Regions from separate parts of the Paraburkholderia sp. 35.1 genome, predicted to be linked through region 3. Evidence: riboswitches for the same ligand, from Rfam matches in the RefSeq annotation. Region 3 holds a riboswitch; each other region holds the start of a gene.
The links. A riboswitch is a leader RNA that binds a small molecule or an ion and turns the genes downstream of it on or off. The one in region 3 is predicted to bind cobalamin.
Positions count from the first base shown of each region.

Region 1: another riboswitch for cobalamin. It lies ahead of OKW27_RS36485 (TonB-dependent receptor); the one in region 3 lies ahead of cobW (cobalamin biosynthesis protein CobW).
Region 2: another riboswitch for cobalamin. It lies ahead of OKW27_RS32665 (TonB-dependent receptor domain-containing protein); the one in region 3 lies ahead of cobW (cobalamin biosynthesis protein CobW).
Region 4: another riboswitch for cobalamin. It lies ahead of OKW27_RS06985 (CbtB domain-containing protein); the one in region 3 lies ahead of cobW (cobalamin biosynthesis protein CobW).

Region 1 covers NZ_JBNDMJ010000003.1:3,522,719-3,530,437, reverse strand. Annotated here, with positions in the region: tRNA gene OKW27_RS36505 (tRNA-Leu) at 51-137, shown strand; tRNA gene OKW27_RS36500 (tRNA-Leu) at 364-450, shown strand; partial or broken gene OKW27_RS36495 (ABC transporter substrate-binding protein) at 1,557-1,715, opposite strand; gene OKW27_RS36490 (ABC transporter ATP-binding protein) at 1,787-2,596, opposite strand; gene OKW27_RS36485 (TonB-dependent receptor) at 2,617-4,830, opposite strand; cobalamin riboswitch at 5,105-5,248, opposite strand; partial or broken gene OKW27_RS36480 (SET domain-containing protein) at 5,437-5,667, shown strand; gene OKW27_RS36475 (hypothetical protein) at 5,715-6,137, opposite strand; gene OKW27_RS36470 (hypothetical protein) at 6,111-6,380, shown strand; gene OKW27_RS36465 (Fur family transcriptional regulator) at 6,422-6,949, shown strand; gene OKW27_RS36460 (hypothetical protein) at 7,068-7,292, shown strand; partial or broken gene hisI (phosphoribosyl-AMP cyclohydrolase) at 7,339-7,719, shown strand, end outside.
Region 2 covers NZ_JBNDMJ010000003.1:2,705,077-2,712,795, reverse strand. Annotated here, with positions in the region: gene OKW27_RS32675 (ABC transporter ATP-binding protein) at 1-704, opposite strand, end outside; gene OKW27_RS32670 (FecCD family ABC transporter permease) at 734-1,798, opposite strand; gene OKW27_RS32665 (TonB-dependent receptor domain-containing protein) at 1,838-3,784, opposite strand; cobalamin riboswitch at 3,875-4,139, opposite strand; gene OKW27_RS32660 (ATPase) at 4,360-4,719, shown strand; gene OKW27_RS32655 (cell division protein ZapA) at 4,716-5,030, shown strand; RNA gene ssrS (6S RNA) at 5,097-5,278, shown strand; gene OKW27_RS32645 (EVE domain-containing protein) at 5,420-5,878, shown strand; gene OKW27_RS32640 (SIMPL domain-containing protein) at 6,124-6,849, shown strand; gene lgt (prolipoprotein diacylglyceryl transferase) at 6,944-7,719, opposite strand, start outside.
Region 3 covers NZ_JBNDMJ010000002.1:1,962,018-1,969,736, forward strand. Annotated here, with positions in the region: gene cobN (cobaltochelatase subunit CobN) at 1-1,711, opposite strand, end outside; gene cobW (cobalamin biosynthesis protein CobW) at 1,726-2,817, opposite strand; cobalamin riboswitch at 3,020-3,297, opposite strand; cobalamin riboswitch at 3,378-3,637, shown strand; partial or broken gene cobA (uroporphyrinogen-III C-methyltransferase) at 3,833-4,570, shown strand; gene OKW27_RS14980 (cobalamin biosynthesis protein) at 4,646-5,080, shown strand; gene cobO (cob(I)yrinic acid a,c-diamide adenosyltransferase) at 5,077-5,679, shown strand; gene OKW27_RS14990 (cobyrinate a,c-diamide synthase) at 5,683-7,089, shown strand; gene bluB (5,6-dimethylbenzimidazole synthase) at 7,073-7,719, shown strand, end outside.
Region 4 covers NZ_JBNDMJ010000002.1:242,546-250,264, reverse strand. Annotated here, with positions in the region: gene OKW27_RS07005 (ATP-binding protein) at 1-739, opposite strand, end outside; gene OKW27_RS07000 (ATPase domain-containing protein) at 743-2,260, opposite strand; gene OKW27_RS06995 (hypothetical protein) at 2,458-2,898, shown strand; gene OKW27_RS06990 (histidine phosphatase family protein) at 2,926-3,546, opposite strand; cobalamin riboswitch at 3,627-3,772, shown strand; gene OKW27_RS06985 (CbtB domain-containing protein) at 3,813-4,034, shown strand; gene OKW27_RS06980 (CbtA family protein) at 4,046-4,786, shown strand; rRNA gene OKW27_RS06975 (16S ribosomal RNA) at 5,387-6,919, shown strand; tRNA gene OKW27_RS06970 (tRNA-Ile) at 6,995-7,071, shown strand; tRNA gene OKW27_RS06965 (tRNA-Ala) at 7,125-7,200, shown strand; rRNA gene OKW27_RS06960 (23S ribosomal RNA) at 7,549-7,719, shown strand, end outside.

The sequences.
Region 1 (7,719 bases), on a different contig from region 3:
GACAGGTCGGAATCTGTCGCTATAATTGCGGTCTTTGCTGTTCATCACCTGCCCAGGTGGCGAAATTGGTAGACGCACTAGGTTCAGGTCCTAGCGGTGGCAACACTGTGGAGGTTCGAGTCCTCTCTTGGGCACCAGATTCAAAAGTAGAGCCGCCTTTTGGCGGCTCTCTTTTTTTGTAAGGCCTGGTAGTCGAAATCGTTGTTTGTGTTTCGATTGCCGGATCAGCAGGACGGTGGTTCAGTAGCGATTGCATTACTTCGCTGCGCGTTCAACCGAGCGGATGAGAAAAGCAAGTTTGTTTGAAGCAGGAATTGACAAACTTAATCATCTTGCTAAAATAGCCGTCTAGCTTGAAGACGTGCCCAGGTGGCGGAATTGGTAGACGCACTAGGTTCAGGTCCTAGCGGTGGCAACACCGTGGAGGTTCGAGTCCTCTCCTGGGCACCATAAAAATAGATCCAGATCAATTAGTTGATGACGTTTGTGAAAAAGCCCGCTTTGCGGGCTTTTTGTTTTTGAAAGCGCCTGGAAGGTATATGCGTTCCACTAGAAGGCAATGTCGAATGAGTACGTTTTCGAGTACACGAAAGTTCGAGCTCCGGAAAACGTACTCACCGCACGCCTGGCATCTTTCCCTCCCCGATAACCGGGCACCACACATGAGGCAAAGTTTGTCCTTCACCACTTTGCCGCTCTATGCCGCATGGCCCACACCGTGCGTCACAAAAGATCGCTGACGAGTTACTGCGCCGGCCTGGCGATCCCGACAATATGCGCCTTAATCTCGTCGCGATCGTAAATTTGAGTTCAGCACAAATTCTTCTGCGTGGTCGCCCCCGTTCACCGACAGGGCTCCTTTGGCAGCAAGCGAGCGTAGGGAACCTGAGGGTTGTGGCTGCCTGGCAGGTTCTCGGTTGCGAGGCACACCAGGCCGACCATGTTCGAATCCGCAGCGGACCGCGCACGGCCCGCGGGCAGCCTGGTCACACCGGCCCTTGGCACGCGAGCGCATCGACCACACGATTTCGCCGCTGAAAACGAATCGATGCGTCGTCTGGCACGGGCGCTGCCCGCCTCGGACGGCGCCATGCTGCAGACGCTCTCCAGACATGGCGCTCGATCTGTGCGAGGCGGGCAGCGCCGGCATCGGCCTGCTGGAACGCAACAGTGACGGCCCCTCAGCCTTCAGATGGATCGCGGTTCCAGGCGCGTGCGTTGGCCTACAGAAACGCCTTGTTAGAGGCTCGCGCCGGCTTTGGGCACGACGTGCATCGCGAGGTCGAATGGGCCGCTCACGACCCACACCGCCCGCATTCAACGCTGAACTTCGTCAGGCTGCCTCACACCTGTTTAGCAGCGCGAGACCTGGGCGTCCGTTACGCACATGAGAGAAGGTTTCGCCGACGGCTTTCCGCTTCAACGGCCTTTAATAGAGAAAGACTCGGCTTGCGCTGCTGTTACTGTTTTGCCGCCCGCGGAGCATCAGGATATAGAGTTTTTCAGGTTTCGGATCCAGCGACGAACTTCTCAATTGCGTCCTTCACCTTCTCGATCCAGCCGCCGATTCCCGTGAACCCCGCCATCCGTGTCCTGAGCCCCAGTGCAAGCATCATCTCCGTCAGATTCGAATCGTTGCTGACCGCCCTGGCCGGCGCACGCGCGAACGTCACATCGCGGTTGCAGCTGCGCACGGTAACCGGATAACGGTCAGCCTGTGCGTACGATGCGGCTACGCAAAAAATGGTGGCCGCCGTCGCGCGCCAGAGGGAAGTCTTCCTTTTCGTCATGTCCCGGACTCCGGTCCTGTAATCAGCGTGATGCGCGGACGTCCCGTCACCGGGTGCCGGTCGACAAGCGCATCGACGCCATACACCGTCTTCAGCAAGGGCTCGGTTAGTACCGCCTGCGGCGCGCCGCACGCGACGATCTCACCCGAGGCAATCACGTACAGCCGGTCGCAGAACGCAGCGGCGAGATTCAGGTCATGAATCGTGGCCAACGTGGTGATCCGCTGCCGCCGCACGAGGCCGAGCAGCTCGATCTGATGCCGCGGATCGAGATGATTGGTCGGCTCGTCGAGCATCAGCACACGCGGCTGCTGCACCAGTGCACGGGCCAGCAGCGCGCGTTGCCGTTCGCCGCCCGACAGCGAAGCGAACGGCCGCTGCCGGTGCGCATCGAGTTCGACATCGTGCAGCGCGGCGTCGACGAGCGCGGTGTCCACGGCGGTGTCGCCGTCGAGCAGCCCCTTGTGCGGCGTACGGCCCATCGCGACGACCTCTTCCACCGTCAGGCCGAAGTCGTCGGGCGGGTCCTGCTGTACCACCGCGATGCGTTGCGCCGCCCAGCGCCCGGACTTGACCCAGACGTCGTCGCCGTCCAGCCTGACGGCGCCGCTGTGCGGCCTTGCGTAACGGAACGCACACCGCAGCAGGCTCGTCTTGCCGCTGCCGTTGGGTCCGATCAGGCCGACGAATTCGCCCGGCTGCACTTCGAGCACGATCCGCCGCAACAGGCTCTCGCCGTCGTCCGGGCGTCTCGCGTCCCGCGACGGCGGCGACCAGCCTAGCTCTTCGATATGCAGTGAGGTCATGGCTTTGCCGATCAATGAGGCTAGAAAGTCATCGTCGCGGTGACCCACCCCGAGCGCGGCGCGCCGAGCAGCCATTCGGTGCCGTCGTTCTGCGTGGAGACCGCATAGGTCCGGTTGGTCAGGTTGCGCAGATAGAGCGCGAGCGTCAGGTTGCGCGTTGCGCGCCACGACGCGGACGCATCGACCAGTGTGTACGACGGAATCGACACGCTGTTCGCGTTGTCGCCGAAGCGCCGTCCGACATACTGCACCCCGGCTCCCGCGCGCCAGCCAGGCGCGAACGCCCAGTCGAGCCACACGTTCGCGGTCTGCTCGGGGATGTTGTAGGGCACGTTGCCCGCGCGCGACACGCTCTGGCCATCGACCGCCTCGTCGAAATCGTCGTACCGCGCGCGCAGCAGCGCCGCGTTCGCCTCGACCGACCAGCCGCCGCCCAGCCGCAGCGCGCCCGACCATTCGACGCCGCGCGACGACTGCCGGCCGACCTGCTCGCTCAGGTCCGGGTTCAGCGGATCGGTGCTCACGAGGTTACGCTTCACGATCTGGTACACCGCGAAGGTCCACGATCCGCGGCCGCCGAGCACTTCCTGCTTGACACCCGCCTCCCACTGCTGACCGGTCGACAGCGTGAACTGACTGTTCGATTGCGACAGCGTAATCAGCGAACTGACGCCGTCGGTGCCGGTCGTGTACTGACCGTACACGGACAGTGTCGGCGTGAGCGAGAACACAAGGCCCGTGCGCCATCCTGTATGGGCGAACGTCCTGTCGAACGACGACGCCGCAGTCGTGGCAGTCGCGAACGTGTCGCGATGCAAGTCGATATGGTCGTAACGCAGGCCACTCACCCACGCGAGCCGCTCGGTCAGCTCGAACCGGTCCTCTGCAAAAAGGGACGCCTGATGCGTGACGGTGCGAAACGCGGGCACGGTCGAATCGGGACTGTCGAACACGCCCGGATCGAAACCGAATGCCGGCACGATCGACGAGCCGCCGTATGGTGAATTGCTTGTATCGACAAACGAGATCACATTGAAGTCCGCGCCGACGACCAGCCGGTTCTGATGGCCCCATGCACGCCCGTCGATCGTCGTGTCGAGCTGGTCGCCGATCTGCCGCTGATGATGGAGGATCTCGATGTAATCGCTGCGCAACACATCGCCATCCGGCTGCAGGGCGTAGCTCTCGCTATCGTGCCAGTGGCGGTTGGTCAGCAAATAATAGAGCTGGTTGCGCACCGTGATGCCAGGCATGGCGTGCCACTTCGCGTTCAGCCGCGTCCACTGGTCGTAATAGGAGATCGCGGAATCGGCGACGTTGTAGTTCTGGTAGCGGAACGCCGGATTGAGCGCACCGTCGAGCACCGGAATCCCGAAATAGCGCGCCGGCTTCTGGCGGCCGTAGTCGTAGTCGAGTGTGAATGACAAGGTCGGATCGACGTCGAGCCGCAATGCGCCGCCGAGCGCCGTGGTATGCGAATCGCCGCGCGGTACCCAGCCGTTCGAGCGGTCATCGCTCACGTAAAAGCGGTATGACAGCATGGGCCCGAGCGCGCCCGTCGTATCGAGCGCCACGCGCTTCTCGCCATAGGCGCCCGCGCCGATCTGGACCGTGGTCGCGTAGTCGCGCTGCGGCGCCTTCGGCACGACGTTGATCACGCCGCCGATGCCACCCTCACCGTAGAGCACCGACGCCGGACCGCGCAGCACCTCGATCCGGTCGACCGACCACGTATCGAACGGAAAGGTCACCGTGCCTGCGCCAGGATACATGCGCGTGCCGTCATAGAGCGTCGTGATCGACTCCGGCCCGCTGAAGCCGCGCACCGAGACCGACGTGCCGCCATTGCCGGGTGCCGCGTCGGTGGCAAATCCGGCCGCACGCGTAATGGCCTCGTTGACCGTGGTGTCGCCGCGCACCTGAATCTGCTCACCGGTGAGCGTCTCGACGCTCGCCGGCGTATCGAGGCTCGACAGTCCAAGCCGGCTGCCGGTACGGATCGGCGTGCTCAGGTCCGGTGTATCCGTATGGCCCGATGCCTGGACCTTAACAGCCGGCAGCGTCTGTGCCGGCTCCTGCGCAGATTGCGTGCTGTCTGCCGCCGGGCCGCTGCCGTCATCAGCAAACGCGGACGACGAGCCGATCAGCCACGCGCAGCCGAGCATCCCTGCTGTGAGCTGACGGCTGCGGCGTCGCTGCGTTCGCGACGGCGAAAGGATCGAGATTTTCTTCATTGTCCTGCTCTCTTTTCTTTTTTCTCTGGCGCTACCGTATGCGGTGCGCCTGTTTTTTATGCGCTCGACACACGTGCCTATCCACCATGTCATCGACGCAGTGAAACACCGCACGATTGCCGGAAACACGAACCAGGCATGCCGTGCTGACCGGCGACACTTACCGGGTCAACACAAACGACGGGAGAAAAAGAGGAAGCAACGGGCAGCCGATGCCCGGTGGACACTGACGATGCAGGTCATGGCGGTTCTCCTGGGGTTTCGCGCCCCATGACAGGTGAAGGAAGACAAGGCCCAGGTCTGACTCCCGGTTTCAGGAAACCGGTCACAGTGGCGCGACCGCGCTGGATTTGCACCAGCTTCCGGGCTTTGCGTGCGCAATTCTAATCGATCGCACACTCAATTCCCCCGCGCCGCGGCCTGGCTAGCGCATGCCTGCCCGTGCAGGCTGCCCGCTTCACGTCCGGGTCATCGCGCCAGCGGTCGGATCGCCCGCGATTTCGGCAGAACGATATCTAACCCGCATCGTAAACGCAACACAGTTGCGATAATTAGAAAAGGGAACGCTATACTTGAGTCTGCTTCACCGCATACATTCCTGCATTCATGCCCCGCCTGATCCAGATCCGACGCAGTCCCATCCATGGCAAGGGTGTCTTTGCCGTTGCCGACATGCCGCGCGGCATGCGCATCATCGAATACAGGGGGGCGCGCATTACCCACCCCGCAGCACGACGCCAGCATCCCGTCAACGCCGAAGACCCGTTCCACACCTTTCTGTTTGCGCTGGGTGACGGCCGCTACTGCATTGATGCGGGCACCGGCGGGAACGCCGCCCGCTGGATCAATCATCGTTGCGCACCGAACTGCGAGGCGGTTGAAGACTACGACCGCCAGGGGATCCTGCGCGTGTACCTCCATGCCGCCGCAGTGAACGATGGAACGAGCTGTGTCATGGCTGTACCCGGCTTGATTTTGCGCTGCTCGATCCAGCCTTCGATGGTCGCCAGCCGGTCACGCCAGCGCGTCGCCGCGCCGACCCGGCAGGCTGGGCCCGTGACGTCGACCGCCTCGCCGCGCTGTTCGACGACTATCGGCCGCGCATCGTCTTCTGCCCGCACGAGCGTGATGGCTCTGCGACGCACATCGGTGTCCACTGGCTCGTATGTGACGCCCTGCAGCACCATACCCACGCCGTCTGGCTTGCGCAGACAGAATTCTGGGGCACGCTTGAGCAGCCCAACACGCTCGTCGAACTCGACAGCTCGATCGTCGCGACCATGATCGAGGCGTTGACCTGTCACCATGGTGAAATTGCCCGCAACCCCTATCACCTGCGCCTGATGTCATGGCTCGCGGACAGCGTGCGACGCGGTGGCGAGGCTGTGTTCGGTGCCGGAATGCAACCGCCGTCCTTCGCCTTCGGCGCGTTGTACCGGCTCGAGCGCTCGGCAGGCGGCCGGCAGACGGCAGTCGGGCGTCCGATGGCCATCGCTGCGGAGGATGGCCTGCAACCGCTGTTCGACCAGGGCATGCCGCCAGGTCCATGACGACGACCATACGACACGCGTGGCCTTGCCCGCGCGGGACGATGTATCATTCCATCATTGGACAGTTGCATCCACGGTCATCCATGCCTACCCGCCACTCTCCGCGCAAACATCCACCACACGCTCCTACCGACTGGCCATCGCGCCTGCGCGAGGCGGGGCTGCGCTCCACCGCGCTTACCGTTGCCGTGCTCGAGCGCCTGGAGGGCGCCGAACAGCCCCGTTCGCACGAAGAACTCGCCCGCGATCTGGGCGCCGCTACAGGCGCGGGAAAAGTGGATCGCGTGACCCTCTACCGGATCCTCGACCGGCTAACTGCCGTTGGCCTGCTCACCCGAATCCAGGGATCTGACCGGGCCTGGCGCCATGCAATCGCAGAGCACGAGACCTCCACTGGTTATTTCGAGTGCGATCATTGCCACAACATTTCTGCGCTTCCGGAAGATCCGGAACTGGCCGGTGTGCTCGCCCGGATAGAGCGCAAGCTTAGCCGCCGCGGCGTTCATAGCACGAACTCTGCCGTCACGATTCACGGTACCTGCCGCGACTGCTCGACCCACGGCGTGTGAGCACGCAAGATCATTGCACCTGATTCGGCGGGTCCGAAATCAGGTTATTAACGCCACTTTGTTGCATTAATAACCAACCCTGCTACCATGGGATTTTCCGCTGGCGCCCGCCGTACCCATGACCTCGCCGATTCCCCAGAGCTTCGATGACTGGCAGCACTGCATTGAGCACGAGTGCGGCATCACGCTGACGCCGGCGTTCATCCAGGCACGGCTGGCCGTACTCGGCGACCCCGACAATGCCGAGACACAGCGGTTTGCGCGGCTCTACGGCGAAGTGCACCTGCAAAGGGTGCTGGGCTGGTTTGCTGCCGCGCTGGAAAACACGTCACTTCGGGCATGATGCATCGGGTGTGACATAAACATCCGTCACCGAAGTCGAGGAAGGTCGCTCGCTCTCGCCCAGATTTGGCCCTGATGGACTGATTCCCTGCGTCGTCAGTGATGCGGGCCGGGACGACGTCCTGATGGTCGGCTATATGAACCGGGAAGCCCTTGCGCGGACGATCGAGACCGGTATCGCCCACTACTGGAGCCGCAGCCGCCAGACGCTCTGGTCCAAGGGTGCGACGAGCGGACTGACCCAGCGCGTAGTCGAGATGCGCATCGACGACGACCAGGACGCGCTGTGGATTCGCGTCGAGGTGGCGGGCAGGGGCGCGAGTTGCCACGTCGGTTATCGCAGCTGTTTTTACCGCGCGGTTGACCTGCCCGAAGCAACCTTGCGGTTCACGGAAGGTGCGAAGACGTTTGACCCCGTCGCCGTGTAC
Region 2 (7,719 bases), on a different contig from region 3:
AACGCGCGGCTCGTCAACGCAGGCGTCAGCACGTCGCGCACTGGGCCCGCATACGCGCCGCCCGCGCCGTCGAGCAGCAACGCGTGCGTCGCGAAGCGGCGCGCGAGGTTCAGATCGTGGCACGAGAACAGCACACTACGGCGCGGTTCGCGCGTCCATGCGACGAGCGCTTCGAGACAGTCGACCTGATGATGCAGGTCGAGATGCGACAACGGTTCGTCGAGCAGCAACAGCGGCGCGTCCTGGCACAGCACCGCCGCGAGGGCAACGCGCTGACGCTCGCCGCCCGATAGCGACAGCACGTCGCGCGCCGCAAAGTCCGCAAGGCCGAGCCGTTCGAGCGCCGCCCGCGCGGCCGCGCGATCCTCGTCGCGCTCCCAGCCCCAGCCGCCCAGATGCGGGAAGCGGTTCAGCAGCACGATGTCGAGCACGCTTGCGTTGAACGCATCGGCCGCGCTTTGCGGCATCAGCGCGCGGCGCCGTGCGAGCGGCAGCGGCTGCCAGTCGGCCACGCGCACGCCATCGAGTTCGACATGGCCCGCCGCCGGATGCAACAGCCCCGCCAGCGTCGATAGCAAGGTGGTCTTGCCCGCGCCGTTCGGCCCGGCGATGCACCAGATTTCGCCCGCATGGAACGTGTGCGTGAACGCGTCGAGCAAGGTGCGCGCGCCGGCGCGCAACGTCAGGCGCTGCGTGCTCAGCATCGAACAGGCGGGGCTGGGTTTGGCTCGTATCATCGGCGGCGTTTGAGCAACATCCACAGGAACACCGGTACGCCGACCAGCGACGTGATCACGCCGACCGGCAATTGCGCGGGCGCGATCACGGTCCGCGCGATCAGATCCGCGCCCATCACCGCGACACCGCCGCCGAGCGCGGCCGCCGGCAGCAGCATGCGCTGATCGTTGCCGAACGCGAGCCGCAGCATGTGCGGCACGACGAGACCGACGAAGCCGATCGTGCCCGCGGTCGTCACCGCCGCGGCCGCCGCCAGCGACGCGACCAGGTACACACGCAAACGCAGCGGCATCACGGCGACGCCCAACGCCTGAGCGGCCGCGTCGCCGCGCAGCAACACGTTCAGACGCGGCGCGGCCGGCACGATCGCGAGCAGCACGAGCGCGAGCGCCATCAGCGCGGTCCACGGCAGCGCGCCGCCGTTGAGGTCGCCGGTGAGCCAGAACAGCATGCCGCGCAGACGGCTGTCGGGCGCGAGATTGAGCAGCAGCGTGATCAGCGCGCCCCACCCGGCCGCGATCACCGCGCCGGTCAATAGCAAACGGGGCGACGTGTCCTGCGGCTCGCCGCGCCATAGCTCGCGACGCGCGAGGCCGAGCACCAGCAGGATCGACACGAACGCACCCGCGAATGCGCTCGCATCGACGAGCCACCATGCGCCGCCCGCAATCATCGCAACGAGCGCGAACGTCGCCGCGCCGCCCGACACGCCGAGCACGTATGGCTCGGCCAGCGGATTGCGCAGCAGCACCTGCAGCAGCGCGCCGGCGAGCGCGAGCAACGCGCCGCACGCGAAGCCCGCGAGCGCGCGCGGCAAACGCAACGTACGCACGATTTCGCCGGCGAGATCGTCGCTGCCCGTGCCGCCGAACGTGTGCGTCGGCACGAGCGCCGCAAGCACGCGCGACGGCGCGAGCGGCACGCTGCCAAGCACCAGCGAGGCGCCGAGCACCGCGATGGCGGCGAACGCGAGGCCGAGCCAGATCGCGGCCGCGCGTTTCGCGTTCATCGGGCGCGGCGTCGCCATCGCGGCACGCAGCGAAGCGGACGCGCGACTCATCCGCGTGCGCTCACGCATGCGGCCACCCCGGCGCGCGCGTCACTGCTGCTGCCAGCCGAGCGTGAGATACGCACCGCGTCGCGGCGAGTTATACGAGTAGGCCGTTTCATAATCCTTGTTGAACAGATTGTCGATTTGCGCACTGACGTACCAAGCTTTGGTGACGTTGTAGCGCGCCGACAGATTCACGATGCCATAACCGCCGAGGTTGCCGGTGCTATCGGTGCGCGGACCGCTGACGATCCACTCGCCGCCAACCCGCCAGCCACCGATGCTGCGGTTCACCGCGAACGACCCGAACCGACGCGCGCGCCGCACGAGGTCGGTACCGTTGTCGAGATCGACCGGGTTCTGCAGCGTCACCGTTGCGCGCACGTCGGTCTTGCCGACATGACCGCTCCACGATCCCTCGAGTCCCTGCACCTTCGCACGGCCGACGTTCTCCGCGAGGTAGATGCCGGGGATCGTCTGCACGTAGTCGATCAGATTCGTATAGCGCGTCTGGAATGCGTTCAGTCGCATCACGCCGAGCGCATCGGTCGCGTACTGCAAACCGGCTTCGACCGAATGACTGCGCTCGGGTTGGATCGACGGGTTGCCGCTGATCGGATAGTACAGATCGTCGAAGCTCGGCGCGCGGAACGCATCCGAATAGCTTGCGGTTACCTTCCAGCGCGACGTGATGTCGAATCCGTAGCCGAGATAGTAACTGTTCGCCCCACCGAAATCGGAGTACTGGTCGCGTCGCACGTTGGCCTGAATCTGGTTGCGGCCGAAGCGCGCGCTGTAGCCCGCGAAGACCGAATCGACGCGACGGTCGGGCGCGGCGAACGTGTCGGAGTCGAGCGTCTGGTCGAGATGCTCGTAGCCGAGTTGCAGCTTCTGGTTCGCGGCGAGCGCGAAATCGTTCTGCCACGTGTACTGGCGATTGTCGGTATCGAAGCGGCCGTTGTAGATGCCATTGGTGTTCGACACGCTGCGGTCGTCGCCCTCGGCGAGCGTGACGTGGGTGGTCCACCAGTCGGTCAGCTTGCCGTTCGCGAATACCGACACCTGACGCACCTTGCTATAGAGATTGTTCAGATCGGTGGGCTCGCCGTACGCATTGTCGTAGCTGTTGTCGTTGTTCGACTGGAAGTAGCTGACGCCCGCGTCCCACCTGTCGGTGAACTTGTGACGCAGCGACGCGCTGATGCTCTCGTTCAGATTGCCGTTTGCGTTCGGATTCGCGTTCGGCGCCTCGAGCGGATCGAGCGACGAAAAGCCGTCGTCCTTCGTGCGCGCGAGCGAAATATTGAAAGTCGTGCGGCCGTCCTGATCGAGCGCGCCGTTCACGCCGGCTGTTTGCGTCTGCGTGCGATAGCTGCCGTAGCCGACCGAAAAATTGAAACGCGGCGGATGATCGCCGCCGTCTTTCGTGAACACCTGCACGACGCCACCGATCGCGCCCGAGCCATACAACGCCGACACGTTGCCGTTCACCACTTCGACGTGATCGACCTGATCGAGCGGAATCTGTGCGAGTTGAGCTGAGCCGAGACTCACCGAATCGACGCGCACGCCGTCGATCAGCAGCAGCGATTGCGTTGACGATGCGCCGCGCAGAAAGAGGCTCGCGGTCGAACCGGGGCCACCCGTGCGCGAGATTTGCGCGCCTGGCGCGAGTTGCAACAGGCCGGGCAGATCGGTCGCGGTCGTGTCGGCGATGTCTTGCTGATCGAACTGCGTGGTCTGCGGAATCGCATCACGCAACGCTTGCGGTCCGCGTTGCGCGGTCACGACGATCGGCGACAGCACGTTGCCCGATGCATCGGCGGAGGCGGCATTGGCAGCGATTGCAGCGTTTGCGGCGGTAGCATCCGTGGCGGACGATGAAGACGAATACGGCGTCGCGGACGCGGATGCAGGCTCGGCGCTTTGCGCATGCACGACGAGCGGCAGGCTCGCGAACGCGAGCAGCGTTGCGCGGGCGATGGGGGACAGCATGGGATGACATTCCTGTGGATAGCGTGCGCGGCCTGCTTCCCCGCAGGCCGACGCGTCACGAGGCGTCCCCTTGTTCAACGTTTTCGCGGGGGACGTCCCTCTTTTCTGGCCGGTATCCGGGCTACGACACATCGATCCCGCCTTCCCACGCGTGACGCGCAGTGGCACACTCGCACGTTGAACTTCCAACCTTGCGACCAGGACCGACCTGCATGAGCACATCACATGCGGTCGCTTACCGTTGCGGGGGCAGCGCAGGTTCGCGCATCCGGTTTTGGCACCGCGCGCGTCCTGCTTCCCGTTTAACTGCGCGCGCCGAGAAGCGCGCGCGGGCACCAGAGTGCGGGAAGTTTACGAGCGGCCTCGCGGGGCGTCAAGAAAGGTCAACCGGAGCGCAATCGGTTCTGTTGAATGCAGGTTATTGTCCGATGGATTACCGGTTTTTTACCTTATGGTCGACGACACGACACGCAACGAACCTGCACGTAGCGATGCTGTTACGTCTCGAAACGAGACAATTGTCGGAACCTGTAATATTCCGCGCTAAAATGCGATGTCTTTAGAGGACGCAGCACATGCTCACCGAACTCGAATCACTCTCCCAGAACATCGGCAAGCTGATTGCGATCAGCCAGCGCCACAACGAAGCGCGGCTCGCGCTCGAAGAGCAGCTCGCGCAAACGCGTGCCGAAGTGCAAGCCACGCATGCGGAACTCGCGCAATTGCGCGAAGAGCGCGACGCACTGCAGGCGGAACGCGACGCGCTGTCCGCCAAGATCGACGACGCTCAGGTGCGCCTGAATGCCATTCTCGAAAAATTGCCGCGCGCACGCGCGAGCAGCGAACCGGATAACCAGCTCGATCTGCTCGAGTCCGCCCAGCCCGGACACGAGGAAGCGGAAAGCGACGTGAGCCGACACGGAGAAAGCGCATGACCACCAAGCAGATCGAAGTATCGATTCTCGAAGTACCCTATCGTCTCGCCTGCTCGCCGGAAACGGAAGGCGCGCTGCTCGAGGCGGTCGCGCGCGTCGACGCCGAGATGAAGAAAATCCGCAGCGGCAGCAACGTGCGCGGCACCGATCGCATCGCGGTGATGGCTGCGCTGTCGCTGGCATCGGAACTGCTTAAGCTGCAAAGCAGCGTGCGACACGGAGAAGCATTTCCCGCTGAAGAAATCCGGCGTACAATGCAGCAAATGAACGAACAGCTAGGTACTGTGATCGAGCAGTACAGCTTGCAGTAAGCAGTAGTGGGCCGGTTTCGAATCGGTCACGTGTTGAACGGTTTGGGTTGTAGCTTCATCGGTTTAGCTTCCCTGCCTGGTTCGCCAAGGTCATACATTCCTTGAACCAATGCCATGTGCACGGTTGCGGAAATTTGTAGCACGGGTGTGCGCGTCACTCAGTCTGATGTACCCGAAGTGTTGCTAACTGCGACCAATTCTGAACCCTCGGTTCAGGATGCCGGCCTAGCGGCTAAGGCGGGGACCTTATCTGGAACGGCATCGGACTTCGGTTCGATGCCGTTTTTCTTTGGTCGTCGTTTTTTCGTTTGAGCGCCTTTTTCAGGGGCTTTTCCGTACGCGCCTGCTGTTGTTGCGCTTCGTTCAATCTCACACGCTCACTCCGATTCATGCGCTACTGGCTGATGAAGTCCGAACCGGACGAAGCAAGCATCGACGACCTCGCCAACGCACCTCATCGCACCTTGCCGTGGACCGGCGTACGCAACTATCAGGCGCGCAACTTCATGCGCGACGTGATGCAGGTCGGCGACGGCGTGCTCTTCTATCATTCGAGCTGTCCGGAGCCCGGCATCGCGGGCATCGCGGAGGTCTCGTCGAGCGCGTATCCGGACCCTACGCAGTTCGATAAAAAGAGTCCGTACTACGACGCGAAATCGTCGCCGGAAACGCCGCGCTGGATGCTCGTCGACGTCGTGTTCAAGAAGAAAATCGGGCTGATTCCGCTTGCCGCGCTGCGCGAGCATGCCGAATTGCAGGACATGCGCGTGCTCGCCAAAGGCAACCGCCTGTCGATCACGCCGGTGACCGAAGCCGAATGGCGCTTCATCATTAAACAGCTGGTTTAAGGGCGAACGCGCGACGCGGCACGTGTCGTGATCGCATCCAGGTCATCGTTTCCGATGCGGCGGCGAAGCACTAATTGGGGAACCAAGCGTCGGTAAAACGCGCCTAATCGGTCGACGAAAGCGTGAACTCGAACCGGCCGCTCGACGGCAAGCCGATGCATTCGCCAGCGCATCCGTCAAACCGCGCGCCACCACCCGGCGCTCGCGTCGAACGTGCACAACCTGTTCAAACAAGGATTCCAGTCATGACGACAAAAACCGCGCGGTCCCTCGCACTTGCGCTCGCCTTGGGCGCGCCTGTGGCACTCGCACTGAACCCTGCGCCCGCTCGAGCGCAGACCATGATGCCGCAGCCTTCGGGCGTGCTGTCGCTGAATGCGCAGGCGAGCGCGGAAGTCCCGCAGGACGAAGTCGAAATCACGCTGTTTTACGAGCAGGAAGCGAGCGAGCCGTCGTCGCTGACGTCGACGCTGAACGAACGCGCCGACGCGGCATTGCAGAAAGCGCGCGGCGTCAGCGGCGTGACCGCGCGCTCGGGCGCGTTCTCGATCTTCCCGTCGACGGACCGCGACGGACGCATCACGACGTGGCGCGGCCGCACGGAAGTCGTGCTCGAATCGCGCGACTTCGCCGCGGCATCGAAGCTCGCCGGACAGATGGCATCGATCATGCAGGTTGGCAACGTGCGTTTCTCGCTGTCGCCGCAAGCGCAGCGCGCGGCCGAACAGCGGCTCAGCGGCGAGGCGATCAAATCGTTTCGCGAGCAGGCCGCGGCGTCCTCGCAGGCGTTCGGCTTTAGCAGCTATTCGATCCGCGAGGTCAACGTGAGTCACAGCGGCGTGATGCCGCGTCCGATGATGATGATGAGCGCACGCGCGATGGGCGCCGACGCGAAGAGCGCGCCGCTGTCGCTCGAAGGCGGCACGTCGACGGTGACGGTCAACGTGTCGGGGTCGGTGCAGATGAAGTGACGCGCAAGCGCAAGCCCAAACAGAAAACGCCACGGCATCCATCGATGCCGTGGCGTTTTTTCATGCAACACTCGCTACGCTAGCCGAGCGCCGCTCAGTTCGCGCCAACCGCCTGCGCCTGCTCGCGACGCCCACGGCGATACGCCCACACCATCAGGCCGATGCCCGCGAGAATCATGGGCAGCGAGAGCCATTGACCCATCGACAGCCCCATCGCGAGCAGGCCGAGGAAATCGTCCGGCTCGCGCGCGAATTCGACCGTGAAGCGCGCCAGGCCGTAGCCGATCAGGAACATCGCGGAAATCGCGCCGAGCGGCTTCGGTTTGCGCGAGAAAAAGATCAGCACGAAGAACAGCGCCACGCCTTCGAGCGCGATCTCGTACAGCTCCGACGGATGTCGCGGCAGCATGTGATATTGCGCGAACACTTCGTTCAGATGCCATTGCGCGGCCAGTTGCGGATGCGCGGCGAGCCATGTGGCGTCGTCAGGCGCGGCGCCGGGAAACAGCATCGCCCACGGCGCCGACGGATCGGTCACGCGGCCCCACAGCTCGCCGTTGATGAAGTTGCCGAGGCGCCCCGCCGCGAGGCCCGTGGGCACCATCGGCGCGACGAAGTCGGTGACTTGCAGCCACGAGCGCTTGCGCTGATAAGCGAACAGCATCATCGCGATCGTCACGCCGAGAAAGCCGCCGTGAAACGACATGCCGCCTTCCCACACCTTGAAGATGTCGAGCGGATGGGCGAAATAAAAGCTCGCCTTGTAGAACAGCACATAGCCGAGCCGGCCGCCGAGGATCGTACCTAGCACGCCGTAGAACAGCATGTCGTCGATATCCTTCGCGGTCCAGCCTTGCGCGGCGACGTACG
Region 3 (7,719 bases):
ACGCGTCGCTCAAGGCGACGCTTTTGCCCGGCAGCCATTCCAGGTTGCCGTGCTTGCCGACGTGCACGACCGCGTCGATGCCGAACTGATGGCGCAGCCAGAAATAGAACGCGAGGTATGCGTGCGGCGGTACGAGCTCCGCATCGTGATAGCTCGCGTAGTCGCCGTGCTCGCGCGAACGCGCAGGCTGAATGCCGACGAACACCAGGCCGCAGCGCCAGCCGGCGATCATGAAGCGGCCGCGCCGTAGCGTGGGGTCCTGCTCGGGCTTGCCCCAGCGCGCGTTCAACGCGTCGCGCGCGCTCGCCGGCAACGCGTTGAAATGCGCGAGATAGTCGTCGAGTGCGAGGCTTTGCAGGGCCGGACGCAGATCGCGTACGACCGGATCGTTGGTCACGCCTTCGGTCAGCCTGTTCAACAACGCGTCGCCGTTTTCGGGCAATTCGCCGACACCATAACCTTCATCGCGCAGCATCGACAGAATGCCGACCACCGACGCCGGCGTATCGAGCCCGACGCCATTGCCGATGCGCCCTTCGCTCATCGGATAGTTGGCGAGAATCAACGCGACTTTTTTGTCGGCGTTATCGAGCGAACGCAAACGGCACCAGCGCCGGCTCAGCTCGGCGAGAAAGCGCACCCGTTCGAGGTCGGGCTGATAGCGGACCACGTCGACCTGCGTATGCGAACAGCGATACGCGAGCCCCTTGAAGCTGATCGCGCGCGTGATGATGCGCCCGTCCACTTCGGGCAGCGCGATATGCATCGCGATGTCGCGCGAATTGAGGCCGTGGTTGTCCTTCAGCCAGTCTTCGCGATTGCCGCCGCTCAGGATCACCTGAAACACCGGCGCGTCGCCGGCGAGCGCGAGCGGCTCCGGGTCGTCGATCGCGGAAGCGGCGAACGCGGTCGTGTTCAGCACGAGCGCGACACCATGTTGCGCGCACAGCGACTGCACGACATCGCGGCTCAGCGCATCCTTCAGCGACGTGATCGCGAGCGGCAGCGGATTGAGCCCTTGCGCTTCGAGCGCGTCGATCAGCGCATCGAACACCGCGGTATTGGCGGCCTGCAGATGCGCCTTGTAGAACAGAATCGCGACGACCGGCGCGTCTTGCCGCCAACGCGCCTGCCAGTCGGCGACGATGGGGGTATCGCGCTCAGGGTGATACAGCGACGCGGCCGGCAACGCGCGCGGCGGATCGGGTTCGCGCCCCCAGTCGAGCGCGCGATACGCGACGCAGCGCAAAAACGCCTCGGCGTTCTGCGGACCGCCCTCGCGCAGATAGCGCCACAGCTGCTGACACAACTCGGCGCTCGCAGTGCTGCGCGCGAGCAGGTTCGGGTCTTCCTGCAGATCGCCGGAAAACATCGCGAGTGTTTGCTGTTTGCGCTGCGCGAGCGCGACCACCTGCTCGATGCCGTACGGCCAATACGTTTCGCCGCCGAGATGATCGACGACGACCACGCGCGCATGCTGCAACACGTCGTCCAGATAGAAATCGACCGAGGCAGGCTGACGCAGATACGTGACGTTCGCGAGCCGCACGCTCGGAAAGCCGTCGCCGAGACGCGGCACTACGCTCGCGAGCAGCGACAGCGTGGTGTCGGCGGAACTGAGCACGACGATCTCGGCGGGCTGCTGATCGATGCGGATCACGCCCTGCGTATCGTCGACGAAGCCGCCCGGCGTCGTGCGCAGCAGATGCATGCTGGTGCGCCCGTTTATGCCGTCGCGTTCGACGTCGCGCCGAGCGCCGCGTCGAACGCCTGTTGCAGCGCGTGTTGGTCGAGGTCTGCGCCGATCAGCACGAAGCGGCTCAACGCGCCGTCGCCATTTTCACCCGCTTGCCAGCGCCGGTCGAAGTAGCTCTCGAAGCGCCGGCCCACGCCCTGGATCACGAGACGCATAGCCGCGCCCTGCAGTGCCGCGAAGCCTTTGACACGGTAAATCGTGTGGGTTTCGACGAGCGCCTGCAAGGCGGCGAGCGCCGCGTCGCGCGACGGTACCGATGCCTGCACGACGACCGAATCGAATTCATCGTGGTGATGATCGGGGTCGTCGGCGGAACCGTGGTGGTCATGACGCAGGTGGATCGTCTCTTCCGACGCCGCTTCGAGGCCCAGCAGCGTATGCAGGTCGAGCCGCCCCTGCTGCGCGCGCACGATCTTCACCTGCGGCGCAATCTCCGCGCGGATCGCGGCTTCGACCTCGTGCTGCCGCGCGTCGTCGATCAGATCGGTCTTGTTCAGAATCACCAGGTCGGCCGCCGACAACTGGTCTTCGAACAGCTCATGCAGCGGCGACTCGTGATCGAGATTCGGATCGGCCTTGCGCTGCGCATCGACGGCGAGCGGGTTATCGGCGAACTGGCCGCTCGCGGCGGCCGGGCCGTCCACCACCGTCACCACCGCGTCGACCGTGAAGCCGTTGCGGATCTGCGGCCAGTTGAACGCCTGCACAAGCGGCTTCGGCAAGGCGAGCCCCGACGTTTCGATCAGCACGTGATCGAGTTCGTCGCGGCGCTCCGCGAGCTTTTCCATCACCGGGAAAAATTCTTCCTGCACGGTGCAGCACAAACAACCGTTCGCGAGTTCATACAATTGTCCTTCAGTCTCGACGCCGTTTTCATCGCAACCGATGCCGCAGCCCCTGAGGATTTCGCCGTCGATGCCGAGCTCGCCGAACTCGTTGACGATCACCGCGATGCGCTTGCCGCCCGCATGCTGAAGAATGTGCCGCAGCAGCGTGGTTTTGCCGCTGCCGAGAAAGCCCGTGACGATCGTGACGGGGATCTTGCGCAATTGAGTTTGCATCGTGAGGTCCATCCCTTGGCGTTGATCGGTATGCCGGAAAGTCCGCGCGTGGGTCCGCGTCGGCTGGCGAATGGAGCGAATGAAGCACGCGCAGCAGTACCGGCGATTACCAGACACGGGGACGAACGACGGCATTGCCGCGACAACGGAAATACAGAAAGCGGAACTGAGGTCATGAACGCGCCGCCGCATCCCCGCGGCGGTCGTTCTGCTTCGTTGGGCCGGTATCCGGGCTGGCGAAAGCGCCGCTTCCCCTTCCCGGCCGAGTGGTTTCTCGTCCAGTGGTGAAATGTCCACGCGAGCTTGCGCGAGGACATCGAAGCCGGCACTGCGGTGCCCGGCTATCAAGCCGGAACCGCTTTTCGCTTACCGTTGCGGGGACAGCACAGGTTAGCCGCTCCAGAGCAGGTGGCTCCCTGTTTCCCGTTTAACTGCATGCGCACGAGCGCGCACGCGAGCACCCAAAGTGCGTGCGAGTGTAGGCCCGCGGCCTTGCGCAGTCAAGCAACGCACCGAGCCGGAAAGCGCCGCCGAGGCTTATCCGGCAAGGCGCCATGTGCTATCGTATGCGCGCGTTTGGTGCCCGCACATGCGCTCGCGTGTGCAGTTAAACGGGAAACAGGCAGCGCCTCGCGCGTTCAACCTGTGCTGTCCCCGCAACGGTAAGCGACCTGCGGCGCGCGATTCGATTCGCCTTCGATTCCGACGTGCCGCGCATGCGTTTTTTGATGCCACTGTCCCGCGAATCCACAAACCGGGACGGGAAGGCGAAGCGCATGAGGCCGCCAGCCCGGATACCGGCCAGACGCGGAGGCGGTGCCGCATTGCATCCGTGCGTCACGCGGCGCCGCCGGCCGCCGGAATCCGCGGGGAACGGATGTGAAGGCGTAGCAGCGCGGCATCGCGCGTGCCCGGATTCGCAGTTGCGCATGACCACTATATTCACCGCCGCGCGCGCTGTCGCACGCCGCGTCTCTTCTTCCATCACCGCATGGCGCGCGCCATGCACGCCGCGATGACGCGCGCCTGGCTGATCGGCGCCGGTCCCGGCGACGTCGAACTGATCACGCTGAAGGCCACCCGTGCGCTCGCGCAGGCCGATGTCGTGCTCGTCGACGATCTGGTGAATCCCGACGTGCTGCAGTTCGCGCGCACCGACGCGCAAGTCCTGTACGTCGGCAAACGCGGCGGCCATCCGTCGACGCCGCAAGCCGACATCGTCGCGCAAATGCTCGGGCATCTGCGCGCGGGGCGCAGCGTCGCGCGGCTCAAGGGCGGTGATCCGTTCGTGTTCGGCCGCGGCGGCGAAGAGTTGCAGGCGCTACAGGCCGCGGGTATCGAAGTCGACGTGATCAACGGCATCACGGCCGGCATCGCGGCGCCCGCGGCGCTCGGTATCGCGGTCACGCATCGTGATCACGCGCAGGGCGTCGTGTTCGTCACCGGCCACGGCGCCGGCAGTGGCGAACCGGACTGGGCCGCGCTCGCCGCGACGCGCATGACGCTGGTGATCTACATGGGCATGCGCCGGCTCGGCGAGATCGCCCGCGCATTGCTCGCTGCCGGCATGTCCGCCGACACGCCGTGCGCGGCGATCGAGTCGGCGACGCGGCCTGAGCAGCGTCATGTGCTCGCGCCGCTTCGCGAGTTCGCCGAGGCGGTGGCGCGCGCGGGGCTCGGCTCGCCGGCGATCGTCGTGATCGGCGCTGTGGCGTCGCTCGCACTGGCGCGTGATGCGGCCAAACGCGACGCCGGCGTTGCTCACGAACTGGCAGCGAGCGCGACACGACACGGACTCGCACGCGCGATCAAAACGCTGAGCGTCGGCATCGGTTGCCGCTTGCACAGCAAAGCCGCTGAGATCGAAGCCGCCGTCCGCGCAGCGCTCGGATCGAATGCCTTCGAGCAGATCCGCGCGATCGCGACGATCGACACCAAAGCCAACGAAGCCGGTCTGCTCGAATTCTGCTCACGTCATCAGCTGCCGCTGCAACTGTTCAGCCGCGAGCAGATCGCCGCGGTACCGGTCGCGTCGCCGTCGGCGGCGGCACACGCGCATCTCGGCGTCGATGGTGTGTGCGAGCCGTGCGCGCTGCTGGCGGCAACGGCGCCGGACTCCACCACAACCGCGCAAAACGCGCGTCTGATCGTACGCAAGACCGCGCACGCCGGCATCACGGTGGCGATCGCAGCGGCGAACGACGCTGCCCTTAGCGACGCGCCCCCATCCCATCCCGCCTCTCAAAACCAGGACCCTCGATGAAAACCGATCCGGAATCGCATCAACGCATGACCGAACGCCGCCGCGAAGGCCACGAAAAGAAGCAGGCCGGCGCGACCGTCGAAAAAGGCCTGCTGATCGTCAACACCGGCACCGGCAAGGGCAAGAGCACGGCCGCGTTCGGCATGGCCGTGCGGGTGCTCGGCCACGGCATGCGGCTCGGCGTCGTGCAGTTCATCAAGGGCGCGCTGCATACGTCGGAGCGCGATTTCCTCGGCGCGATCGCGCAATGCGATTTCGTCACGATGGGCGACGGCTACACGTGGAACACGCAGAACCGCGAGGCCGACATGGCGACAGCGCGCAAAGGCTGGAACGAAGCGCGGCGGATGATCGAAAGCGGCGACTACCAGATGGTGATCCTCGACGAGCTGAACACCGTGCTGAAGTACGAATACCTGCCGCTCGACGAAGTGCTCGCGGTGATCAACGCGCGTGCGCAGATGTTGCATGTCGTCGTGACCGGACGCCATGCGCCGGACGCGCTGATCGAAGCTGCCGACCTCGTCACCGAAATGCGCGCGATCAAGCATCCGTATCGCGAGCAAGGTGTGAAGGCGCAGCGCGGCGTGGAGTTCTGAGCGATGTCGGCGTTTCCCAACGGGGCTTCGTCCGGGGCGCCCCCCAAGGGGACTTCCTTCGGGGCGTCCCCCCAGGGGACTTCCTTCGGGGCGTCCCCCCAGGGGACTTCCTTCGGGGCGTGCCCCGCGCTGTTCATCAGCGCGCCCGCGTCGGGACAAGGCAAAACCACGATCACTGCCGGTCTCGCGCGCTATCACCGGCGGCTCGGACGTCGCGTGCGCGTGTTCAAGACCGGGCCGGATTTTCTCGATCCGATGATCCTCGCGCGCGCGAGCGGCGCGCCGGTGCTGTCGCTCGATCTGTGGATGGTCGGCGAAAGCGCATGCCGCAACCTGCTCGCGCGGGCGGCGCAAGAAGCCGATCTGATCCTGATCGAAGGCGTGATGGGCCTGTTCGACGGCACGCCGAGCAGCGCCGATCTGGCGACCACGTTCGGCGTGCCGGTGCTCGCGGTGATTTCCGCGCAGGCGATGGCGCAGACCTTCGGCGCGGTCGCGTTCGGCCTTGCGCGCTTCAGACCGCAACTGCCGTTCCACGGCGTGCTCGCGAATCGCGTCGGCTCGGCTCGGCACGCGCAGATGTTGCAGGAAGCACTGCCGCCCGGGTTGCGCTGGTGCGGCCACCTCGCCGCGAGCGACGAGATGACGCTGCCCGACCGCCACCTCGGCCTACACCAGGCCGATGAAATCGACGATCTCGAAGCGCGCCTCGAACGCGCGGCGGATACGCTCGCGTCGACCGCGCTCGCCGAACTGCCGCCGCCGGTCGATTTCGGCGTGCCCTCGCCCGAGGTGCTGCCGCGTCTGCTCGAAGGCAAGCACATCGCGATCGCGCGCGACGCCGCGTTCTCGTTCATCTATCCGGCCAACGTCGCGCTGCTCGAAGCGCTCGGCGCGCGGCTCAGCTATTTCTCGCCGCTTGCCGACGAAGCGTTGCCCGCCGGCACGCACGCGCTCTATCTGCCGGGCGGCTATCCCGAGCTGCATCTGGCGACGCTCGCGGGCAACTCGACCAGCGCGGCATCGATCCGCGCGCACGTCGAGGCGGACAAACCGCTGGTCGCCGAGTGCGGCGGCATGCTCTATCTGCTCGACACGCTGACCGACGCGCAAGGCACCAGCACGCCGATGCTGGGCCTGCTGCCCGGTCACGCGACGATGCAAACGCGCTTCACGTCGCTCGGCATGCAGCAGATCGATGGCGTCCACGGCACGCTGACCGGCCACACGTTCCACTACTCGAAGCTCGCGACGCCGCTCGCGCCGCAGCGCTTCGCCACGCGCGCGCACAGCGACGCGCCCGGCGAAGCGGTGTTCCGCGTGGGCCCGATTGTGGCAACCTATATGCACGCTTACTGGCCCTCCAACCCGGCTTTCACGGCCGCCCTCTTTCATGGCGAAGCCTTTTGACGACTCCGAGCGCGATGCGGTCTATCGCGCGATTTACGAACGCCGCGACATGCGCCACTTCGTGCCCGATCCGGTCGATCCGGCGGTGCTGCGGCGTCTGCTCGACGCGGCGCATCACGCGCCGAGCGTCGGCTACATGCAGCCGTGGCGCATCGTGCGCATCACCGACCCGGCGCTGCGCACGGGCTTGCGCGACATCGTCGAGCGCGAACGGCTCGCCACCGCCGACGCGCTCGGCAAGCGCCGCGACGAGTTCATGAAGCTGAAGGTGGAAGGCATGCGCGAATGCGCGGAGTTGCTGGTGATCGCGTTGATGGACGGGCGCGAGCGACACGTCTTCGGCCGCCGCACGCTGCCGGAGATGGATCTCGCGTCGGTCGCGTGCGCGATCCAGAACATGTGGCTCGCCGCGCGCGCGGAAGGACTCGGGCTTGGTTGGGTGTCGCTATTCGATGTCGACGCGGTGCACCAGCTACTGGTGATGCCGGAAGGCGCGCGGCCGGTCGCGATTCTGTGCCTCGGCCACGTCGCTGCGTTCTATAGCGAGCCGATGCTCGAAACGGAGCGCTGGGCGAGCCGTCTGCCGCTCGCCGATTGCGTGTTCGAAAACCGCTGGCCGCAAGACGAGCC
Region 4 (7,719 bases), 1.7 Mb from region 3:
TCAGTTTCGCGCCGCGCTCGGTCGCGCGCTTGACGGTGGCCGCCATGCCGCGCAGGCGTTCGTCGCCGCTCACGCGCGCGATCAGTTCCGCGTTGACCATGATCACGTTCAGCAGATTGTTGAAGTCGTGCGCGATGCCGCCGGTCAGCTGACCGAGCGCCTCCATCTTCTGCGATTGCACGAGCACGGCCTGAACCTTCGCGCGTTCGTGGATCTCGGCCATCAGCCGGTCGTTGGCTGACGCAAGTTCGTGCGTGCGCGCGGCGATGCGGCTTTCCAGCGAATCGTTCAGCTGCTCCAGCGCGTCCTGTGCCTCGATGCGCTCGGCAAGCAGCCTTCGCGACTCATATTGCCGTCCGCGGGCCCGCAACGACGACACGACCGCGCGCCGCAACGTTTCCGAATTGAGCGGACGTTCGAGCACCACTACGTTGCCGAGCCGTTCGAGCACTTCGAGCCCGCGCGCGGATCGATGGCCGATGCTGCGGGCGGCGAGCAGGATGAACGGGAAGTCGGACCATGCGGGCTGCCGTTCGAGCCACGCATAGAGGCTCGAGCCGTGGCCGTTCGCGAGCGCTTCCTCGGTGAGCAGCGCGGTGCCCGCGCCGACGTCGAGCTCGGTGGTGAGCGCGTCGGCGTCGTCGCAGGTCACGCAGGCGCGTGCGTCATTGTGCAGAACGGCGGTGATCACTTCGGCGTCGCGGCCGAACGGTGCGAGGATGAGGACACGCTGCTCCATCGCTCACTGTCCTGACATATCGATCAGATGGTTCGTCGCGCCGAGCATCGCGGTGCTGCCGCGATACGAGGGCAGGCCCGACAGCACGCCCTCGAAGTCGCGCAGCGCTTCGCCGACCTCGACGCCTTCGGTGCCGAGGCGGAACTGGCGGATCGTGCGTTCATGATCGTTCGCGCGGCTCTTGACGGCGGTTATTGCCGTCAGCACTTCGCCGCGGTGCTCGAAATAGCGGAACAGCACGACCACGTCGCTCAGATAACTGACGTCGACCTCGGTCTGCACTTCGCCGATGATGCCGTGCTGCCCGAGCACGAGCATCGTGACCACGCCCTGCTGATTCAGATAGCCGAGCAATTCGTGCATGTGCAGCAGCAGGTAGCGCTCGCCGGGCATCGCCTGCAGATAGGCGTTCAGGCTGTCGACCGCGACATAGCGCACGTGCTCGTTTTCGACCGCGTTGCGCACGTCGCTCGACAGCTCGCCCGGCGAGATTTCCGCGGGATCGATCTGGCGCAGCATCAGCAGACCGCTTTCGACGTGCGGCGCGAGATCCATGCCGAGCGTCGCGCAGCGTGTGACCAGCGTGCTGAGCGTTTCGTCGAATATGTAGTACGCGCAACGCTCGCCGCGCTCGAGTGCGGCAAGCAGGCACGACACGACGGTGGTGGTTTTGCCGACCCCCGACGGGCCGATGATCAGCGAATTGGTGCCGGGGACGAGGCCACCGCCGAGCAGCGCGTCGAGGCCGGGCGTGCCGGTGCTCATCGGGCTCGTGCCGAATTCGCTGCGATGCTCGGCGGCGACCAGACGCGGATAGACGCGCAGACCGCCGGTGTTGAGCGTGAAGTCGTGATAGCCCTCGCGGAACTTGATGCCGCGCATCTTCGCGATGCGCAGACGGCGGCGATTGCCGCCGTAATCATGAGCGACGTTTTCGAGGCTGATCACGCCGTGCACGATGCTGTGAAGCTGAATGCCGGAGGTGCTGGCCGACGTGTCGTCGAGCAGCAGCACCGTGCATTCGCGCGTCGAGAAATGGTGCTTGAGCGCGAGAATCTGCCGACGGTAGCGCAATGGGTTCTCCGCCAGCAGACGCAGTTCGGACAGGCTGTCCAGGACGACGCGCGCCGGCTTCAGTTCGTCGACGTGCTCGATTACGTTGCGCACGCTTTCGCCGAGTTCGACTTCGGCCGGGTGCAGCACGGTCTGTTCGTATTGCGGTTCGAGCCCTTCTTCGGGCAGTTGCTCCAGTATCGTGAAACGGCTCAGATCCCAGCCATGGCTCGCGCCGATCGCGAGCAGTTCAGCACGGGTTTCGGACAGCGCGATATAAAGGCCGGTCTGCCCTTCGTGCAGGCCCTCGAGTAAGAATTGCAACGCGAGGGTGGTCTTACCCGTGCCTGGCACACCCTCCACGAGGTACATGCGGTTCGGCGTAAGACCACCGCCGAGGATGTCGTCGATGCCTTCGATGCCCGACGATATGCGGGCGGGGGTAGGGGCGGCGGTAGTGGTCGACATGATGGTTGAAATGACGGCGGCAGTGGCTTTGATCGAAACGGGCGCGATGTCGCGGCCGGTATGGCGCTATGCAATTTGTGTGCCGTCGTGCATTGCCTGCGTGCTCGGGCCTCGCGCGCATGGGCATGAAGCGTGCTATTAAAGGTGGCTCGCTGCGAGTTTTTCTTCAGCAGCACTTTGGAAGCTTCACGCACACCATGAAAACCTATCGACTTTCGGCTATCGCGCTTACCGCGGCATCGCTCGTTGCGCTGCTGCCGGTCAGTGCATCCGCCGACGATAGCCCCAGACCTTGCGGTGCGCTCAAACGGATCGTGGCCGCGGCGCCGGACGGCTTCGCCTCGCTGACACCCGACGACGGCAAAGGCGTTGCGCAACCTTATGGCGATGACGCGCAATGTTCGGCCGCGCATCGAAGTTTCCAGTGCACGTGGACGCCGCATCAGGCGGCGGGCTCGAACGCGGATGCATTGGAAGCGGTCGCGGCAGATGTCGCGTCGTGCCTGCCCGATGCAACGCACGATCAGAATTCGCCGGGACGTCAGCACTTTTATCTCGGCGCGAAGGATCGACGCACCGAAATCACGCTGACGCCCGAGGGGTCCAACCGGTTGCGGCTCGTGGTGTCGGGCAGGTAAGCGGCGGTGCCGTTCAGGCGCTGGCGTTCAGGCGGTGGCGGCCGGGCGCCACGACCAGCCGCGTCGCGAGTGGCGTAATTCGACGACCGACAGCGGCGCGATCTCGATGCGACAGAACACGGTTGGCGATGCGCCGAGGGCGTGCACGATTGCCGCTCGCAGTAGAGTCGCGTGGGTGATGGCGACGATGGTTCGACCTTGCGCAGAGGCCGCGAAGCTTGCTTCGTTGACGGCATTGCATGAACGCACGTCTGCCTGCTGCGCGTCGAGCCACTCTCCAACCCGCTGCACGAGTTGACCGAACGATTCGCCGCCGGGCGGCGCGGTGTCGGGCTCGCGTGTCCAGGCGGCGAGTTCGCGGGGCGTTGCGTCGGCAATGGCCGCGAGGCGCTGGCCGCGCCATTTGCCATAGTCGATATCCACCAATGCGTCGGCAGGCGTGGCGCTCAGACCGAGCGCGGCGGCCGTTTCGCGCGCGCTGGCGGCGGGGCTGGTGAACACCGCGCCGTGGGCGGGAAGCGCGAGACGCGGTCGCGCCGCTACGGCTTCGGCGCGACCGCGCGCGTCGAGCGGATCGTCGTCAGGGAAGCGGCCCGCGCGCTGCGCGGCCGTTGCCGCGTGGCTCACCAGTAATAGTCGCGTATCCATTCTTTGCGTTGGCGCCTCATTCGTACTTGCCTGCGTGGTTTCATCGCCTCGCGGCGCGCGTTGCGAGGTAGCCCTCGCCGTCACGGAAGCCGCAGTTTAGCGCGTAGAATACTGACACTGCGAAGCACGGAAGCCGGTGAGAGCCCGGCGCGGTCGCGCCACTGTAATCGGCATTGCAATCCACAAGAGCCGAAAGCCAGACCCGAGCTTCGCACCATTCCTCTGCAATCGACTTTCGGGGCGCGTCACCCCAGGAGATGTCCATCATGACCGAAGCTGTTCTTGATCGCGCCGCGCAACCGGCAGCCCAGCCCACTCCCATTCCTTTACGCGAACTGCTGCCATGGGTCGTGTTCGGCGGCTTGCTGCTGTTGCTCGCGCTTTACTTCGTTGGTGCGGAACAGGGCGCGACGTCGCTCGTGCCCGGCATGTACATGCATGAGTTCGTGCACGACGGCCGCCATCTGCTCGGCTTTCCCTGCCACTAACGGAGTTCGACATGGTAGGTAAATTGTTGGTGCGCGGGATGCTCGCGGGCATCGTCGCGGGCTCGCTCACGTTCGCGTTCGCGCGAATCGTCGGCGAACCACAGGTCGATCAGGCCATTTCATTCGAAGAAAAAGCGGCCGCCGCGCGCGGCGAGGCGCCCGAGCCCGAAATCGTGAGCCGTCAGACGCAGGCTGGCCTCGGCCTGCTGACTGGCGTGGTCACGTATGGCGCGGCATTTGGCGGCCTGTTCTCGCTGGTGTTTGCGTATGCGTATGGACGCGCGGGGACGTTGAGCGTGCGCGCGCTGTCCGCGTGGCTCGCGCTTGGCGCGTTCATCACGCTCGTGATCGTGCCGAATATCAAGTATCCGGCCAATCCGCCGTCGGTCGGTGATCCGGAGACGATCGGCACGCGCACGGGCCTGTTCTTTCTGATGATCGCGATTTCGCTCGCGACGATGGTGTTTTCGCTGAAGGTGCGGCGTCGCGCGGCGGCGAAGCTGGGTGCGTGGAACGGTTCGATCGTCGCGGGGCTCGTGTTCGTCGTGGTCATCGCGGCCGTGCAACTGTCGATGCCGGTCATCAATGAAGTGCCGGCCGCGTTCCCGGCTGTGCTGCTGTGGAAGTTCCGCGTCGCGGCGATCGGCATGCAGGTGGTCATGTGGACGACGATCGGGCTGCTGTTTGGCGCGATGGTCGAGCGCAGCGCTTTTATGCGTACGAATGCGCGGGTGACGATGAAGTCCGCCTGATGGTGACGGTGACACGCGGCCGCGCAAGCGGCCATTCTCGCGCGCAACGCGCGAGAATGGTTTTGCATCAAGTACTTGGCGCAGTTGTGGAGTGGTTATCCACAGCCTTGCGAACATTTTCTGTGGAAAAGCTGCTTAACGGCTTTTCGCAACTCCACTCATCTCTCCCTTTCGCCGCGGCGCTCCGGAGAATTCAATTGGAAGCCTAACTAATTCAGGTTGCACGCGGCACTGCTCAATTTTTAAGCTCTTCAACTTTTTAAAATAAATTGTGAGAAGGGTATTGACGTGTTGTCGACCGCTCTCCATAATCTCGTTTCTCTGCTGCAGACGCAGCGACGCAAACGAAGCAGTGCCGGGTAGTGGTGGTTCAGGCGCGGCGGGTTTGGCGGACCGATCTTTAAAAACTAACAGTCGATAAGTGTGGGCGCTTGATGCGGAATGCGGCGGCGGATTCTCCGGAGTCTGCTGTCAGGCAGAAGTATCAGAAGCCTCACACAGTATTAGAGGAAGGTTTGTCTGTCGAAAGACGGATCAATCATCGTCAGTACGTTGAGTGAGCGACCGGGTTCGAGAGAGCCCGAACACAGTAACAGGTTTGAACTGAAGAGTTTGATCCTGGCTCAGATTGAACGCTGGCGGCATGCCTTACACATGCAAGTCGAACGGCAGCACGGACTTCGGTCTGGTGGCGAGTGGCGAACGGGTGAGTAATACATCGGAACGTGTCCTGGAGTGGGGGATAGCCCGGCGAAAGCCGGATTAATACCGCATACGCTCGGGAGAGGAAAGCGGGGGATCTTTCGGGACCTCGCGCTCAAGGGGCGGCCGATGGCAGATTAGGTAGTTGGTGGGGTAAAGGCCTACCAAGCCGACGATCTGTAGCTGGTCTGAGAGGACGACCAGCCACACTGGGACTGAGACACGGCCCAGACTCCTACGGGAGGCAGCAGTGGGGAATTTTGGACAATGGGCGCAAGCCTGATCCAGCAATGCCGCGTGTGTGAAGAAGGCCTTCGGGTTGTAAAGCACTTTTGTCCGGAAAGAAAACCTTGTGGCTAATATCCGTGAGGGATGACGGTACCGGAAGAATAAGCACCGGCTAACTACGTGCCAGCAGCCGCGGTAATACGTAGGGTGCGAGCGTTAATCGGAATTACTGGGCGTAAAGCGTGCGCAGGCGGTGCTGTAAGACCGATGTGAAATCCCCGGGCTTAACCTGGGAACTGCATTGGTGACTGCAGCGCTGGAGTATGGCAGAGGGGGGTGGAATTCCACGTGTAGCAGTGAAATGCGTAGAGATGTGGAGGAACACCGATGGCGAAGGCAGCCCCCTGGGCCAATACTGACGCTCATGCACGAAAGCGTGGGGAGCAAACAGGATTAGATACCCTGGTAGTCCACGCCCTAAACGATGTCAACTGGTTGTCGGGCCTTCATTGGCTTGGTAACGTAGCTAACGCGTGAAGTTGACCGCCTGGGGAGTACGGTCGCAAGATTAAAACTCAAAGGAATTGACGGGGACCCGCACAAGCGGTGGATGATGTGGATTAATTCGATGCAACGCGAAAAACCTTACCTACCCTTGACATGTATGGAATCCTGCCGAGAGGCGGGAGTGCCCGAAAGGGAGCCATAACACAGGTGCTGCATGGCTGTCGTCAGCTCGTGTCGTGAGATGTTGGGTTAAGTCCCGCAACGAGCGCAACCCTTGTCCCTAGTTGCTACGCAAGAGCACTCCAGGGAGACTGCCGGTGACAAACCGGAGGAAGGTGGGGATGACGTCAAGTCCTCATGGCCCTTATGGGTAGGGCTTCACACGTCATACAATGGTCGGAACAGAGGGTTGCCAAGCCGCGAGGTGGAGCCAATCCCAGAAAACCGATCGTAGTCCGGATCGCACTCTGCAACTCGGGTGCGTGAAGCTGGAATCGCTAGTAATCGCGGATCAGCATGCCGCGGTGAATACGTTCCCGGGTCTTGTACACACCGCCCGTCACACCATGGGAGTGGGTTTTACCAGAAGTGGCTAGTCTAACCGCAAGGAGGACGGTCACCACGGTAGGATTCATGACTGGGGTGAAGTCGTAACAAGGTAGCCGTATCGGAAGGTGCGGCTGGATCACCTCCTTTCCAGAGCTGTGCATTCATTGCACTCAAGTGCTCACGCTTATCGGCTGTGGTTAGAAGAAACGCAGGCAGGCTCAGGGGTCTGTAGCTCAGCCGGTTAGAGCACCGTCTTGATAAGGCGGGGGTCGATGGTTCGAATCCATCCAGACCCACCAGTGTCTTGTCTGGTGAGCTGAAGGGCTGGGGCCGCTGGAGTATCTGTGAGACTGGGGGATTAGCTCAGCTGGGAGAGCACCTGCTTTGCAAGCAGGGGGTCGTCGGTTCGATCCCGTCATCCTCCACCAATCCTCAATGCCAAGGGTTCAGCACGAAGTGATGCTGAGTACTTTGCATTGGCGATTGAGCCAGTCAGAGCGGTATGAGGCACAGGCTTCATACCGGCTGCCGTTCTTTAACAATCAGGAAGAAGTAGTAAAGAGATTCACGAAAGGCACCTGGAGATGGGTGCGGAGTAGGTGAATCAGGGTTGTGATTGTATCGATGTATTTTAAAGGTGATCGAAAGATTGCTTTGGAATACGGCGCAACACGAATACTCAACCTGTAGCGAGTGCGTCTATCCCCTGCGGGGATGGGACCCACGTAAGCGCTAAAGCGCTAGCGTGGGTCGACACAGAGACACACCCGTTATAGGGTCAAGCGAACAAGTGCATGTGGTGGATGCCTTGGCGATCACAGGCGATGAAGGACGCGGTAGCCTGCGAAAAGCTCCGGGGAGCTGGCAAACGAGCATTGATCCGGAGATGTCCGAATGGGGAAACCCACTCCTAATGGAGTATCCGTAGCTGAATCCATAGGCTGCGT